DNA from 2 places in the Pseudarthrobacter sp. TRD_SC_9 genome. Region 2 is predicted to be linked to the other one. Evidence: predicted binding sites of a transcription regulator. Region 2 holds the regulator's gene; the other holds the start of a gene.
What was found. Region 2 encodes HspR, which represses chaperone genes until heat shock. Its sites were predicted from a motif close to AAGTTGAGTCNNNNNGACTCAACTT; they were not measured.

Region 1 (8,122 bases), 110 kb from region 2:
GACCGGCCGCGGCAACGAGGGGGTTGAAGTTCCGGGCGGTCATTCTGTAACGCAGGTTTCCCTCGCTGTCCGCTTGATGGGCGCGCACCAGGGCGATGTCCGCTACGATGCCGCGTTCCAGGATGCACCGGCGGCCGTCGAACTCAGCCTCGGGTTTGCCCTCGGCAATGGGCGTGCCAACCCCGGTGGGAGTGTAAAAGGCAGGAATTCCGGCGCCGCCTGCCCTCAGCCGCTCGGCAAGAGTCCCTTGCGGGACGAACTCGACGTCAAGCGATCCGGCCAAGTACTGTTCTGCAAAAAGCTTGTTCTCACCAACGTAGGAAGCCAGGACTTTGCTAACCTGCTGATTTTCCAGCAGCAGGCCAAGGCCCTTCCCATCGACACCCATGTTGTTTGAAACGATAGTCAAGTCCCGGGCACCGCTATCGCGGACGGCCTCAATGAGGTCCCGAGGGATTCCGCTAAGGCCGAAGCCGCCAATCGCCAGGACCATCCCGTCACTGATGTTCCCGGATAGCGCCTCGGTGGCACTGCTCCAAATTTTCGATGTCATGTCTTGTCCTGCCGTCCATTATATGGCCCTTGCCACGTAGGGTTGACGGTAGTCATAGCAGCAACAGACGGTCAATCGACTTCCCATATTTAGGGCAGATTGCTCGCGATGTGGTCGGAGAGCAAGGCATCGTCCATAATGTAGACATGGTGGAAACAATTCCTGGCGCCCAAGTGGTAGGCCGTATTGGTCAGATTCTTAGGGCGGTTAGTGGGGCAATGCCGCGGGGGATTGGAACATCTGAGGTGGCACGCGCCACCGCTCTGGCCCGACCCACAGCGCACCGTTTGCTCTCATCTTTGGTGGCCGAAGGCTTTTTAGACCATGACTCGAAGGCCGGGCGTTGGCACCTGGGGCCGGAACTCTATCTCATGGGATCCGTTGCTGCCGAGCGCTATGACATCACCGAAGTGGCCAGGGAACACGTTCGTGCCCTGGCGGACGAGACCGGAGAGAGTGCCTTCCTGTCCGCTCGACGTGGGGATGAAACTGTGTGCGTCCTGCGGCAGGACGGGAGCTTTCCTATCCGGTCATTCGTGCTCTACGAGGGCAAACGATTCCCGCTCGGCGTCGCAACAGCCGGTTTGGCCATCCTCTCCTTCCTGCCCGGGGACGCGGTGGAACGGTACCTTGCCCGCGCAGACCTGGAGGATGACTGTGGTCCCGAGCACACCGCTGACCGGGTCCGGCAGCGGATTGAAGCTACCCGGGTGACGGGGTACGCAACCAATCCCGGATTGGTGGTCCAGGGCAGCTGGGGCATGGGGGCAGCAGTATTTGACGGCGCAGGGCAACCGGCATGGGCATTAAGCGTTACCGGGATAGAAGCCCGTTTCTCCCCGGAACGTCGGCCCATATTGGGGCGCCTGCTGCTGCACCACGCTCACGCTTTATCCGAAAAGATCAGAAGGTGAACCCGGCTCAAACTGCTGGTCCGCATTTCGGCCCATGTAGCCAGCTTCGATAAGTCCGGGGATTTTTGGCTCACGGGCGAGATTGCGTCAGGTTGGGGCACACCCCAACCTGACATCAGGCAGCAGGGAAAAGAGCGTCCGAGTAGGGTCCGGAAGGCACTTCCTGCACATGGCCAGCGAGCAGTCTTAGAGCCAGATCTGACAATGGCCCCGGTTCTGATGTCGCGCGGGCGGCGCTTGGCCTGCCGCCTTCCGGCGACGTGACCTGGAAGCGTGCTCCCCTAACCAGCCTTCCGCGTGACTGAAAGGCCTGATCCCAGGGTGGCTGCCGCCGTCGGGTTTGCCAGGGCCTCGACGGTGAGTTCGTCGACGTCGGCAGCGGTATCTACCAAAACGGTATCGCCGTCCGATATGTCACCGGCGAGGATCGCCTTGGCCAACCGGTCGCCGATTTCGCGCTGTACCAGCCGGCGCAGCGGACGGGCACCATAAGCCGGGTCAAAGCCGGACATGGCCAGCCAGGCACGGGCGCCTTCGGTCACTTCGAGAGTAAGTCGGCGTTCGTGCAGGCGGCGGCCCAGTTCGGCCACCTGGATCTCCACAATGCGGGCAAGCTCATCAACGGTGAGGGCGTCGAACAGCACCACCTCGTCCAGCCGGTTCAGGAACTCCGGCTTGAAAGAGGCGTTCACGGTGGCCATGACTGCGTCCCGCTTGCGGGCCGGATCCAGGCTCTGGTCCACCAGGAACTGGCTGCCCAGGTTGGACGTGAGGACCAGGATGGCGTTCCGGAAGTCCACGGTACGGCCCTGGCCATCGGTGAGCCGGCCATCGTCCAGCACCTGCAACAGGATGTCGAATACCTCGGGGTGGGCCTTCTCCACCTCATCCAGCAGCACCACGGAGTAGGGACGACGGCGGACTGCCTCGGTTAGCTGGCCGCCCTCCTCATAGCCCACATATCCGGGAGGCGCACCGACCAGGCGGGCCACGGCGTGCTTCGCCGAATACTCGGACATGTCGATCCGCACCATGGCGCGTTCGTCGTCGAACAGGAAGTCCGCGAGCGCCTTGGCCAGTTCGGTCTTGCCGACACCGGTCGGCCCAAGGAACAGGAAGGACCCAGTGGGCCGGTTGGGATCGCTGATTCCGGCACGGGCGCGGCGGACGGCATCGGCGACTGCCTGTACTGCCTTGGACTGGCCGATCAGCCGCTTGCCCAGCTCCTGCTCCATATGCAGCAACTTCTGGCTTTCGCCCTGCAGCATGCGGCCTGCGGGGACACCTGTCCATGCGGAAATGACCTCGGCGATGTCGTCCGCAGTGACCTGCTCTGCCACCATCTGTCCGGATTTGTCAGTCACCTCGGCTTCGGCCCGTGCGGCTGCGTCCAGCTCACGTTCCAAAGCGGGGATTTCCCCGTAAAGCACACGGGATGCCGTTTCCAGGTCACCTTCACGCTGTGCCTTGTCAGCCGTGGAGCGCAGCTCGTCCAGCTTGGCTTTCAGGTCACCCACCCGGTTCAGGCCGGCCTTCTCGGCTTCCCAGCGGGCGTTGAGGGCGTTCAGCTGTTCCTTCTTGTCCGCCATGTCAGCACGAAGGGCTGCCAGCCGTTCCACGGAAGCGGCGTCTTTTTCGCCGTCAAGCGCCAGTTCTTCCATGGTGAGGCGGTCGACGGCGCGGCGGAGCTGGTCGATCTCTTCCGGAGCGGAATCAATCTCCATCCGCAGCCGGGACGCCGCTTCATCGACGAGATCGATCGCCTTGTCAGGCAGCTGGCGGCCGGAGATGTACCGGTTGGACAGCGTGGCAGCTGCAACCAGGGCGGAGTCAGCGATGGCCACTTTGTGGTGCGCCTCGTAGCGTTCCTTGAGTCCACGGAGGATGCCGATGGTGTCATCCACGCTGGGTTCGCCCACGTAGACCTGCTGGAAGCGGCGCTCCAGAGCAGGGTCCTTCTCGATGTTCTCGCGGTACTCATCCAGAGTGGTGGCACCGATCAACCGCAGTTCGCCGCGGGCCAGCATGGGCTTGAGCATGTTGCCCGCGTCCATGGAGGAATCGCCGGTGGCACCTGCCCCCACTACCGTGTGGATCTCATCGATGAAGGTGACAATCTGCCCGTCGGAGTTCTTGATCTCCTCCAGGACAGCCTTCAGCCGCTCCTCGAACTCGCCGCGATATTTGGCGCCGGCCACCATGGACGCAAGGTCCAGGGCGATCAGGGTCTTGCCGCGCAGGCTCTCCGGCACATCACCGGCAATCATGCGCTGGGCCAGGCCTTCGACCACCGCCGTCTTGCCCACCCCTGGCTCGCCAATGATCACGGGGTTGTTCTTGGTGCGCCGGCTCAGCACCTGGATCACGCGGCGGATTTCCGAGTCGCGGCCGATCACCGGATCCAGCTTGCCGGAGCGCGCCGTTGCGGTGAGGTCGGTGCCGAACTTTTCGAGCGCCTGGAAGGTGTTCTCAGGATCCGGGGAGTTGACCTTGCGGTCACCACGGACACCTGGCAGCGCGGCGAGGAGTGCTTCATGGGAGGCTCCGGCGTCGCACATTAACCGCCCGACGCCGTCACTTCCGGTTGCAAGGCCCAGCAGCAGGTGCTCGGTGGAGACGAAGGAATCACCGAGGCGGTCGGCTTCCGTTTGCGCTGTTTGAATCGCCTGCAGCGACGGGCGGGACAGTTGCGCCTGCTGGACGGAACTTCCCGAGCTCGCGGGCAGGGCTTTGATCGCGTTGCTGGCCTGGACACTGACGGCGTCAGGATCAGCACCGGCGGCGCGGAGCAGGGCCACTGCCACGCCTTCGCGCTGGTCCATCAGCGCCTTCAGCAGATGGGCGGGCTCCACCTGCGGGTTGCCGGCGGTCGATGCGTTCATGGCTGCCGCCGAAAGAGCCTCCTGGCTCTTGGTGGTGAATTTGACGTCCAATGAGAGCTCCTTTCGGGACACAAAATCTTTAACTTGAGTGTACTACGCTCAACTTTTTCCGAACGCCTCCCCCTGCCATGTTTGCCCAGGGCGAACTCTCTGTCCAGCGTTACCTGCCAAAGCGCTGGCGCGCCCGGCTGCCGGGGGATGTTCTTTTGCGTGACTCTTGCTTAATGCGTTAGTGCTGGCTAACGTATTAACCATGCTCGATCTACTGGAAGTCGCCGCCGAGCCCAACCGGCGTCGTCTACTCCAGTTGCTGGCCCGTGGCGAATCCACCGTCACCGAACTGGCTGATGCCTTCCCGGTCAGCAGGTCCGCGATTTCGCAACACTTGCTGCTCCTGGCGGAAGTTGGCCTGGTTTCGGCACGAAAATCCGGGCGCAACAGGTTCTACCGCCTCGAGGAAGCCGGGATGGCCCGGCTTCGGCAGGCATTTGATTCGTTCTGGACCAATGAACTGGACCTGCTCGTGGCCGATGCCGCGGCACTGAACAGCAGTAATCAATCGAAGCCCCAAGATCCGCACACCCCGCAACCAGGAGAACTCTGATGTCCTTTTCCAAAACTGTCATCATCCCCGTCAGCCCGGATGCCGCCTTTGACCTCATCACCCAGCCCGAACGCCTCCGCCGCTGGCAGACCGTTGCTGCCCGCGTGGACCTGCGCGTTGGCGGTGAATTCCGCTGGACCGTCGTCCCGGGCAAGTCCGCGATCGGCACCTTCACCGAAGTGGAGGCCGGTAAGCGCATCGTCTTCACCTGGGACTGGACCGAGCCCGGAGTTCCTGTAGTTCCGGGAGGTTCCACCATCGCCATCACCCTGGAGGAAACCGAGGGCGGCACGGCAGTCACATTGCGCCACGACGGACTCGAGCCGGAAGACGAAGCCGGTCACGCCGAAGGCTGGACCCACTACCTGGGCCGTCTGGTCACGCTCGCTACCACCGGCGACGCCGGCTTGGATCCGTGGACCCTGGGCGAGCTGGACAGGCTCATCAGCGCCGACGCTACACTTGCCATCGCCCAGCGCGTCCTTGCCGGCCTGACTCAGGCGGACATGGATCTGCAGACACCCTGCGAGGACTTCAACGTGGCGCAGTTGGTTGATCATCTGGAGGGTAAGGTCAGCGGGATCGCCAAGGCATTAGGCGTGACAGGCGTGCAGCCTTCTTCAACAACGCCCGAGGTACGGATCGCAGAACTGGCCCAGCGCACCCTCGAGGCATTCGCCGCCCGCGGCCTCGACGGCACCGTGGACATCGGGTTCGCCGAGCTGCCCGCAACCCTGGCTGCGAACATCCTGAACCTCGAGTTCCTGGTCCACGCCTGGGACTTCAGCGTCGCCACCGGCCGTACCCTTGAGGTGGCACCGGAGCTGTCCGGTTATGTTCTGAAGCTGGCCCGCGAAACCATCAGCCCGGAGGTTCGCAGGAATGGCAGCTTCGCAGAGGAGACCGTAGTGGACGATACCGCCGGAAGCCTGGAGCGCCTCGTTGCGTTCACCGGCCGCACGCTGGATCAGGTTCCCGCGGGAGCCTGACTTCGCCCGCAGCATTCCCCCTCACATCAGCAGCAGCAGAAACGCAGCATTTTCACCGGCTCCCGCAATCCCGAGTCGAAGCCCGAGGCCTACTTCGACCCTATGTTTGCCGGCTCGCTTCCTAAATGCCTAAAGACAATTGCCCGTAGTCCGGTTTGATGAGGTTCGGTGGCGGGCGGTCACCAGGGAAACTGTGCGCCTGATGCCACGAGATAGGTTCTGCCTGATATTGACCAACTTGCCGCGAGTTGTCAACCCCTTTACAAGGGCCACCTTAAAAATCGCAGTCCCGCCGTCAGAAACCAGGCGGAACGCGGCAAAAAGACTGTCATACTGCTCGCGGTTGATGTCAATTAAACCGAAAATTTGATTGCACGTCGCTAATCGTGTGTTTGGATGAACGCAGGGGAGAGTGGGGGCTCTGCGATCGCAAACTGAAAAGTGAGCGAATTCTAGATTTACCTACTCCTTTCAGCAGCACCTGCATCATTGCTCTTGAGGAGAAACATGTACGGAACACCCGGCGAACCAATCGTGGAGCTTCATTCGGTGAGAAAGTCGTTCAAAACGCGTTCAGGAACCCAAACAGTCCTGGAGAACATCGAACTCACCGTCCGTTCAGGAGAAATGGTTGCACTTGTCGGTCCTTCAGGGGCGGGCAAGTCTACGCTGCTGGCAGTAGCCGGACTCCTCCAAAATCCCACCTCTGGAAGCGTAATTATGGGTGGGAAGTCAACAGAAAGGTTCAGCGAGGCGGAACGGACCAAGCTCAGAGCGGCCCACGTTGGATTCCTGTTCCAAGAACCGACGCTGACACCCCATCTCACCGCATTGGAAAACGTGCTCCTTCCCCTTCTAGCCGATCGAACCTCAGTGCGTTCCCGCACGGGCCTGAAGCTCCTCGCTCGTATGGGACTGACAGAACACTCCGAAAAGCTTCCTGGGGCGCTTTCCGGCGGACAAGCACAGAGGGTTGCGCTCTGCCGCGCCTTGGTGAGAGCACCTCGGCTGATCCTGGCTGACGAGCCCACGGCGAGCCTGGATGCGGCAGCCGCACAGAACGTCCGCGAGCAGATGCGCGCGGTTGCTCAAACAGGGGTAGGGATTCTAGTGGCTACCCATGATCTCGCCACGGCCGAGTACGCCGACCGCATAATCGTCCTGGATCACGGCAGCATTGCCTCTGCCAACGTCTCCCCGGCGCATCCGGCCACCGGCTCAAACACCGATTGAATTACAAGGAATCATGACACTCTTTACGCTCATTTTCGCCGGAATCCGGAGAGCTCCGCGGCGTTACCTCGGGCTGGTTTTCCTACTCGTCATCGGTGGCGCCTCGGTTACTGTTGGCACTGTCCTAGGAGCGATGGCCCAGGCCGAGGCGACTGCAGGCCTCGATGATTCCTCGACCCTGCGCACGATCATCGCTTACAACGATGCGGGACTTCTAACGGAAAACACGTTCCGCGACATCAGCGCGCTTCCAGAAATAGAGTCAGCACAACCCGTTATCGCAGTCCCGGTAGGTTTGGAACCCCAGTTATCCGCTCTCACACTCCTGCCATGGAACCCGCAGGGCGGAGTTCCTTTGTTGGCGGGAACCGCTCCTGCAACGGAACTGGAACCCGGGACCGTGGTTCTTCCGGCCACCGCTGACGGCAACGACCTCACCGGTCTTCTCAACAACGAAGCCGACCTTATCTATACAGAAGCCAGAACCGAAAACTCCGGCGTCACCGCCAAACTTAAGATGCGCGTTGTCGCGTTGAGTGATCCCGGGTACCAGGTGGACGCCCTCAACGCCGCATATGCCCCCATAGAAACAGTCATAGAGCTAGCGGCTGCCAGGGCAGGTGTGCCGAAGGAGCAGTACCTGGCCGGTCAGGGCTACGAACGGATCAGCCTGGTGGCGCGGACTGCAGCCGATGTGTCCCCCGTACTGGAAAAACTACAGGCACAGGGCATTCATGCCATCAGTCAATCACAACAGCTCGGAGCTGTGCCGGGTGTGATCAATCTGATTCGGGTTGTATCTTCGGTCATGCTTGGTGCGCTCCTTGTCGTCGGTGCAGTTGCAGTAGCCGCACTCGCACAAAGTATCGGCCAAGCGCGGCGCCGGGACATAGGAGTCCTAAAGGCTTTTGGTTGGAGCAGCACGCGCTTGCGTGCCGTGCTGATGA
Region 2 (8,122 bases):
TACCTTCCGCGCTAATGATGAACTCTTTGACCAGCATGTGGAGCATCTGGCCCGGCTGGCCGGACTCACAGCCCTGTCGCCCGATGCTGATGGTAAGTAGACTTTCTTTTGTTCTGAAGATGCCCCATCCAGAGGAGTGAAAGCCATGAGCGAGAACACCGATTCAGGATCAAGCAGGAACCCCCTCGACCCCGACGACACTCTTGGCGCCGGTCCGGATCGAGGCCAGGAGCGTGATGTGGTGCAGGACTCGGGCAGCAGCCCGTCCGGCGACGATGCCGACTACGTCGAGGGTGATTATGGGGACGCCGGCAGGGCGGGGGGTGCTGCCTCCGGCGACGAAGGTGGGTACACGACCGGGGACTATGGCAGCGCAGGAGAATCCGAAAGCTCAGGGGTGGCGCGGGAAGAGGGCGGGTATCCGGAGGGTGATTACGGCAAGGCCGGGCATCGTGGATCCGTGAGCAGTTCCGAGCCTGGAGGCGATGGGGATGCTGAATATCCCGAAGGCGATTACGGGCAGGCGGGGCAGGTAGGCCACGAGAAGTACCCCAAGAAGGAGCGCCCTTGGGAAGGCAGCTAGGGGTCGATCTTTCTTCCCCTGCAACCAACTCCGTAGCCAGCTGCCTCTGAGTGTTCGCGGACAGCGGAAGGCTTTTCAGCGTACTTTAACGTGTTCAAAACCCTTGCCAATTCAGGGAAGTCTCCCAACGCCGTCGGACTTTCCCGCTAAAGTTGAGCGGACCTGACTCAACTTTTATTGACATCGCGACGTCCTCGAGTAACCTTGAGTGCAGAACGCTCAAGGATTGAGCGCCGCAGCAAGTTTCCAAGAAAGAAGGAAGCATCACATGTCACGTGCAGTAGGTATTGACCTCGGAACCACCAACTCCGTTGTCTCCGTTCTCGAAGGTGGCGAGCCCACCGTTATTGCCAACGCCGAGGGTGGCCGCACCACGCCGTCGGTAGTTGCTTTCTCAAAGTCCGGCGAAGTCCTGGTTGGCGAAATCGCCAAGCGCCAGGCCGTCAACAACATCGACCGCACCATCGCTTCGGTCAAGCGCCACATGGGCACTGACTGGAACGTATCGATCGATGACAAGAAGTACACGCCGCAGGAAATTTCCGCGCGTATCCTCATGAAGCTGAAGAACGACGCCGAGAGCTACCTCGGTGAAAGGGTCACCGATGCAGTGATCACCGTTCCCGCCTACTTCAATGACGCCGAGCGCCAGGCCACCAAGGAAGCCGGCGAGATCGCAGGCCTGAACGTCCTGCGCATCGTCAACGAGCCCACCGCGGCCGCCTTGGCTTACGGCCTGGACAAGGGCAAGGAAGACGAACTCATCCTCGTGTTCGACCTCGGCGGCGGTACGTTCGACGTCTCCCTGCTGGAAGTCGGCAAGGATGAAGACGATTTCTCCACCATCCAGGTCCGCTCCACGGCAGGCGACAACCGCCTGGGCGGCGACGACTGGGACCAGCGCGTTGTTGAATACCTGCTGAACCAGCTCAAGGTCAAGGGCATTGACCTCTCCAAGGACAAGATCGCCCTGCAGCGTCTGCGTGAAGCTGCCGAGCAGGCAAAGAAGGAACTCTCCTCCTCCACCAGCACCAACGTCTCCCTCCAGTACCTGTCTGTCACCCCCGACGGCCCGGTCCACCTGGACGAGCAGCTCACCCGCGCCAAGTTCCAGGACCTCACCAAGGACCTGCTCGAGCGCACCAAGAAGCCGTTCCACGACGTCATCAAGGAAGCCGGCATCAAGCTTTCCGACATCGACCACATCGTCCTGGTCGGCGGCTCCACCCGTATGCCCGCCGTCTTCGACCTGGTCAAGGAACTGGCCGGCGGCAAGGAACCGAACAAGGGCGTGAACCCGGATGAGGTTGTAGCCGTTGGTGCAGCCCTCCAGGCTGGCGTGCTGAAGGGCGAGCGCAAGGACGTCCTGCTCATCGACGTCACCCCGCTGTCCCTTGGTATCGAAACCAAGGGTGGCGTGATGACGCACCTGATCGAGCGCAACACTGCTATTCCCACGAAGCGTTCCGAAACCTTCACCACGGCCGATGACAACCAGCCGTCCGTGGCCATCCAGGTCTTCCAGGGCGAACGTGAATTCACCCGCGACAACAAGCCGCTGGGCACGTTCGAACTGACCGGCATCGCCCCGGCTCCCCGTGGCATTCCGCAGATCGAGGTCACCTTCGACATCGACGCCAACGGCATCGTCCACGTGTCCGCCAAGGACAAGGGCACCGGTAAGGAACAGTCGATGACCATCACCGGCGGAACGGCGCTCTCCAAGGAGGACATCGACCGCATGGTCCGGGACGCCGAGGAGCACGCAGCAGAGGACAAGGCCCGCCGCGAGGCGACCGACACCCGCAACACTGCCGAACAGCTGGCGTACTCGGTGGACAAGCTCATCGCCGACAACGCCGACAAGCTCCCGGAAGAGGTCAAGACCGAGGTGCAGGCCGACGTCGACGATCTCAAGAAGGCGCTGGAAGGCACCGACGACGCAGCCGTGAAGAACGCTTTCGAGAAGCTGCAGGCCTCGCAGAGCAAGCTGGGCGAAGCAATTTACGCCCAGGCGGCTCCGGCCGACGCCGGCGCTGAAGGTGCTGAGGGGGCCTCGTCCGACGGCGCGTCCGCCAGTTCCGATGAAGACATCGTGGATGCCGAAATCATCGACGAAGACGAAGTGAAGAAGTAATTATGCCCCATCACGGTAACGAGGAAGAGCACGATCCGGTGGTCGAGCCTGTCGAGACCCAAGAGGATCGGGAGCAGTCCGGACGCCAGGAGCCGGTCATCCGGGACAACCGCAAGGTCGACCCGGTGACCGGCAAGGCACGGCACCCGGAGTCTCCCGCGGGCCAGCCCGCCTCTCCGGTGGTCGAGCCTGTCGAGACCGTCGAGACCGACGCCCTCGCCCAGGCCGAGGAAATCCTCAACGGCATCCAGGTGCCCGCCGAGGAATCCGTGGCCCAGGGGGTTCCTGCAGGCGCAACCACCGCTGAAGCGGCTGAACTGAAGAATGACCTTCTCCGGCTGCAGGCCGAGTACGTCAACTACCGCAAGCGCGTCGAACGCGACCGTGCCGTGGCAGGGGAGATGGCCGTCATCGGCGTCCTGAACTCGCTGCTTCCGGTACTGGACGACATCGATGCCGCCCGCCAGCACGGCGACCTCGAGGACGGCCCCTTCGCCGCGATCGCCGCCAAGTTGGAAAATGCGCTGAAGACGTACAACCTGGTCCGTATCGATGAGACCGGCGTGGAGTTCGATCCGACCATCCACGAGGCCCTCATCCAGCAGCCAGGCGAGGACATCGAGGTTGACACCGTCAGCCAGGTGCTTCGCTCAGGCTACAAAACGGGCGACCGCGTCCTCCGCGCGGCCCAGGTCATCGTCGCAGTTCCGGCGTAGTACTACCCCGGTGGTTGAGTCTCGATGGTTGAGCTTGTCAAAACTAAAGAGACTCAACCACCTACCCGGTGGTTGAGCTTGTCGAAACCCCGATCTCGACAGGCTCAACCACCGACCCACAACTTTGAAAGGAAACGCCATTGGCTAGCCAGGATTGGGTGGACAAGGACTTTTACAAGATCCTTGGTGTTGCCAAGGACGCTTCCGACGCCGATATCAAGAAGGCCTACCGGAAGCTAGCGCGCGAGCACCACCCTGACACCAATTCGGGCAACAGTGCGTCGGAGAAGAAGTTCAAGGACATCTCCGAGGCCTACTCCGTCCTGTCGGACCCCGAAGAGCGCCAGCAGTATGACGCCATCCGGGCCATGGGCGGCGGAGCCCGGTTCGCTCCCGGCGGTGCCGGTCCCGGTGGCAATGCAGGCTTTGAGGACATGTTCGGCGGCCTGTTCACCGGCAATGCCGGACGCCATGCCGGCGGTTTCGGCACTGCCGGCGGCATCCCGCCCGAGTTCGCTGACTTGTTTGGCAACGGGGGTTTTGGTGGTCCAGCGGGATACCAGCGCACCCCGCAAAAGGGTGCCGACCGGACCGCAACCACCAGTATTTCCTTCGCCGGCTCTATCAGAGGCACAACCATTGGTCTGCGAGAGCCCAACGGTGAGGTCATCGATGTCCGTGTTCCGCCCGGCATCAAGGACGGCCAGAAGGTCCGTGTCCGGGGCAAGGGTCAGCCCGGTGCCGCGGGGAACGGCGACCTGATGGTCCAGGTTTCGGTCAAGCCGCACCCCTTCTACACGCGCGACGGCGACAACCTCCGCATCCACGTCCCGGTCACCTTTGCAGAAGCTGCTCTGGGGGCGGAGATTGAGGTGCCGACGTTCGACGGCGAGCGGGTTCGGGTCCGTGTTCCTGCCGGGACCCCGTCCGGGCGCACGCTCCGGGTCAAGGGCCACGGCGTGAAGACCTCAAAGGGAACCGGAGACCTTCTGGTGACTATCGACGTCGCAGTTCCCGGCAATCTTAACAAGGCTGCGGAGGAGGCTGTGCGGGCGTTCGCCGAGGCTACCGCCGATGCCGACGTCCGTGAGGGTCTCGCCGCCAAAGCCCGGTTGTAAGGCGGGACGGTCATGAACATCAGTGCTGATCAGCCGATCTTCGTGATCTCGGTGGCTGCGGAACTGGCGGACATGCACCCGCAAACCCTCCGGCAGTACGACCGCCTTGGCCTCGTTTCACCGCGGCGTGCCCCGGGCAAATCCCGGCGGTACTCCCAGCGTGACGTCAATATGCTCCGGGAAATCCAACGGCTGTCCCAAGAAGGCGTCTCTCTGGAGGGCATCAAGCGGATCCTTCAGCTGGAGAACCAGGTGGCTGCGCTGCAGAACCGGGTCGCCGAGCTCACCGAGGAACTTAACGTCCGGCGCCGCCAGCCCCTGGACTCCCGCATCTTCGCAGCGGGAGCAGCTGGCGACGTCGTCAGCCTGGCCCGCGGCCAGCGCCCCCGGGCCAGGTCACAGGCCGTTGTGGTGTGGCGACCTAAGCAGTGAAGCCGGGCTGCCGGCGAAGATGAGCTGCTCCAGGCCGTCTGCTTTTGTGCGTTTTTCCAGCACCAGGCCACATTTGACAGCTACCCGCTGGGACGGAAAGTTGGCCGGATTGATGATAGCCACAACCCGGCCGATTCCCGCCTGCCCTGCGAAATTCAGACAGCCCGCTGCAGCCTCGCTGGCGTAGCCAAGGCCCTGGTGCTCAGGAAGGATGTGGTACCCCACCTCGACCTCGGAAATCCCGTCCACCACCTGCATGGTTAGTCCGCAGTCGCCCAGGAAGCGGCCTTCCTTGGTCTCCACGATCCAGAGCCCGAAGCCGTATTCGGCATAGTTGCGCTTGTTCCAGTCGATCCATCGCTGAGCCTCGGTGCGGGTTCTGGGCGCGGGGTAGTGGCGCATAACCTCCGGATCGCCCAGGAGGCCAGCCATCCGGTCCAGATCCTCATCCGCCATGCGGCGCAGCCGCAAGCGCTTCGTCTCGATGCTGTAGACGGACACTAGATCTCTTTTACCTGCACCAGCGTCGCGAGGGGGACGGGAAGTTCCTGTCCCGCCCAGGTACCGTTCAGCCCCGGTTCTGCAGGCGCCGCGTCCAGGTCCAGGACCCGGAAGACGAAGAGCTGCATCCTTCCGGCATCAATGACAGTGACGCGGTTTTCAGTGGTGGGCGTTGCGGGACTGAGCGTCGGCTCGTCGGTGGGGATCCCGCCGTCGGGCGTTCCACTTCCCTTGATACTGACTGTGCTGGGGCGGGGTTCCAGCTTCCCGTCCGCCTGGACGAACTGCTCCGCCTCTTCCTGACCCAGCAGGATCGCATCGGAGAGGGCAGTGGCGTAGACGGGATCGGCGCAGGCGTCGTAGACCCACCGCTTGCCCAACACCGAGTGGTCCATGGTGCCGGCGAGCCACGCCTCGGCGCCCGGCAGCTCGGAGTCGCGGTAGCTCAACGGGACCTGGTAGACGGTGCCGGCGTGGGAGACGAGGTGCGTCTCCAGCCCGACTTCGCCGTCCGGATCGTCAAAGCGGTAGGCGCCCAGGAGTTGAGGGGACGAATCCATGCTTCCTTGGGTGAACCACGGCTGCAGAGGCAGGAATTGCTCGATGAGCTGAAGCTTTGAAGGGGTCAAGGTTGCTTTGTGAAGGATGGCCATGGCCCCAGCCTAGGCCAGTCTCCGCGTACAAGCTGGGGGAACTGCGGAACTAAACTGTCGTCAAAACGACGGATACGGGGGGCAGGCTTTAATGACCATCACCATACGGGCTACCAGGGCCGAGGACTGGCGCCAGGTGCGGGACCTTCGCCTCGAAATGCTGGTGGACGAGCCGATGGCATTCGCTGAATCTCTGCAGGATGCCCTGCAACTCAGCGAGCAGGACTGGCGGCTTCGGGGCGCCCGGGGGCAGGCGGAATCAGGTACTGCACTTGTTGCAGTTGCTGAAGATGGCCGCTGGGTAGGGACCATGGGCTGCTACATTCCGGAAGGTGCGCAGTACCCGCTGCTCGTTGGCGTATACGTGACGCCGGAGTTCCGGGGAAGTGCTCACGGCGTAGCGGGCGCCCTGCTTGACGCGATCAAGGCCTGGGCCGGAGACCGGGGACGCGTGCTCCGGTTGGAAGTGCATGAAGACAACCCCCGTGCCCAGCGGTTTTACCTGCACAACGGGTTTAGTTTCACCGGTACCAGGAGGCCCTACGACCTCGACCCGAGCCAGACAGAGCTGGAGATGTCCTGCCCGCTGCCCTGACCGTTTGACCTGCTGCTTTGTGTCCGGGGGAGCCGGCCACGTTACGCCCAGCGCGTTTCCTGGACGTTAATTCTCAGGAGCCGAACTTCCGCAGGTCTTCGGGGAAGTCATCTGACCGGCCGCCCTCCGAGCCCGAAACATCACCTATTCCGAAATCACCCTGAAACGAATCAGCGAGCGCCCTGAAACATTCGACCCATACGTTTAGCGCAACGGGTCAGTGTCCTTATGGCCCCGGAGGCGTCCCGCTGCCTTGGCTGCAGCGGCGGAGTGAGAAACGGGTTAAACATGAAAGTTTCGGTCAAGAAGCGCGCACTTTATCCGGTAACCGCAGGCCTGATGGCAGCGGCACTGGCGGGTTGTGGAAGCCAAATCTCAGACCCGGCGGCGGCAGGGTCCACAGCAAGCACCGCAACCTCCTGCGTAGACACGTCAGGAAGCAGCGTCAAAGTAGGTTTCATCAACTCACTGTCCGGAACCATGGCCATCAGCGAAAGCACCGTCTTTGACTCGCTGTCCCTGGCGGCAGAGGAGATCAACGCAACAGGTGGCGTCCTGGGCAAACAGCTCACCGTGATCAGCGAGGACGGCGCCAGCGAGCCAACCAAGTTCGCCGAACGGGCCGGCAAGCTCATCCAGCAGGACTGCACCGCCGCCGTCTTCGGCGGCTGGACCTCATCCAGCAGGAAGGCCATGCTCCCCGTCTTCGAAGCTAACGACGCGCTGCTGTTCTACCCGGTGCAGTACGAAGGACTTGAGGCTTCCGAGAACATTTTCTACACCGGAGCCACCACCAACCAGCAGATCATCCCGGCCCTTGACTACCTGGCCGAGCAGGGCACCAAGTCCCTGTTCCTGGTGGGCAGCGACTACGTGTTCCCCCGGACGGCCAACAAGATCATCCAGGCCTATGCCAAGGCCAAGGGCATGGAAGTCCTCGGGGAGGAATATGCACCCCTGGGCTCCACGGAGTTCTCCACGATCGTCAACAAGGTCCGCGATTCCAAGGCCGACGCCGTTTTCAACACCCTCAACGGTGACAGCAACGTGGCCTTCTTCCGCCAGTACAAGAGCGTGGGCTTGACCGCGGACACCATGCCCGTGGTGTCGGTATCCATCGCCGAAGAAGAAGTCCCCGGCGTCGGACTGGAAAACGTCCAGGGGCAGCTGACCGCCTGGGACTATTACCAGACGCTGGACACCCCGGCCAACACGAAGTTCGTAGCCGCGTTCAAGGCCAAGTACGGCGCGAACCGCGTCACCAGCGACCCCATGGAAGCGGCCTACACCTCCCTGTACTTGTGGAAGGCGATGGTGGAAAAGGCCGGATCGTTCGACGTCGACAAGGTCCAGGAGGCAGCGGACGGCGTGAGCTTCGAGGCACCCG

Region 1: clpB (ATP-dependent chaperone ClpB) is a predicted target of HspR. The motif match lies at 4,431-4,455, and genes of this name have one in related genera.

Annotation. Positions count from the first base shown of each region.
Region 1 covers NZ_CM143956.1:3,345,353-3,353,474, forward strand. Annotated here, with positions in the region: gene ACWA13_RS15670 (CoA transferase subunit A) at 1-553, opposite strand, end outside; partial or broken gene ACWA13_RS15675 (helix-turn-helix domain-containing protein) at 700-870, shown strand; gene ACWA13_RS15680 (IclR family transcriptional regulator) at 925-1,467, shown strand; gene clpB (ATP-dependent chaperone ClpB) at 1,749-4,400, opposite strand; gene ACWA13_RS15690 (ArsR/SmtB family transcription factor) at 4,603-4,953, shown strand; gene ACWA13_RS15695 (TIGR03086 family metal-binding protein) at 4,953-5,942, shown strand; gene ACWA13_RS15700 (ABC transporter ATP-binding protein) at 6,450-7,175, shown strand; gene ACWA13_RS15705 (FtsX-like permease family protein) at 7,309-8,122, shown strand, end outside.
Region 2 covers NZ_CM143956.1:3,454,962-3,463,083, reverse strand. Annotated here, with positions in the region: gene ACWA13_RS16270 (TetR/AcrR family transcriptional regulator) at 1-100, shown strand, start outside; gene ACWA13_RS16265 (hypothetical protein) at 146-583, shown strand; gene dnaK (molecular chaperone DnaK) at 852-2,720, shown strand; gene ACWA13_RS16255 (nucleotide exchange factor GrpE) at 2,723-3,436, shown strand; gene ACWA13_RS16250 (DnaJ C-terminal domain-containing protein) at 3,577-4,554, shown strand; gene ACWA13_RS16245 (heat shock protein transcriptional repressor HspR) at 4,567-4,986, shown strand; gene ACWA13_RS16240 (GNAT family N-acetyltransferase) at 4,951-5,487, opposite strand; gene ACWA13_RS16235 (CG0192-related protein) at 5,487-6,140, opposite strand; gene ACWA13_RS16230 (GNAT family N-acetyltransferase) at 6,232-6,735, shown strand; gene urtA (urea ABC transporter substrate-binding protein) at 7,024-8,122, shown strand, end outside.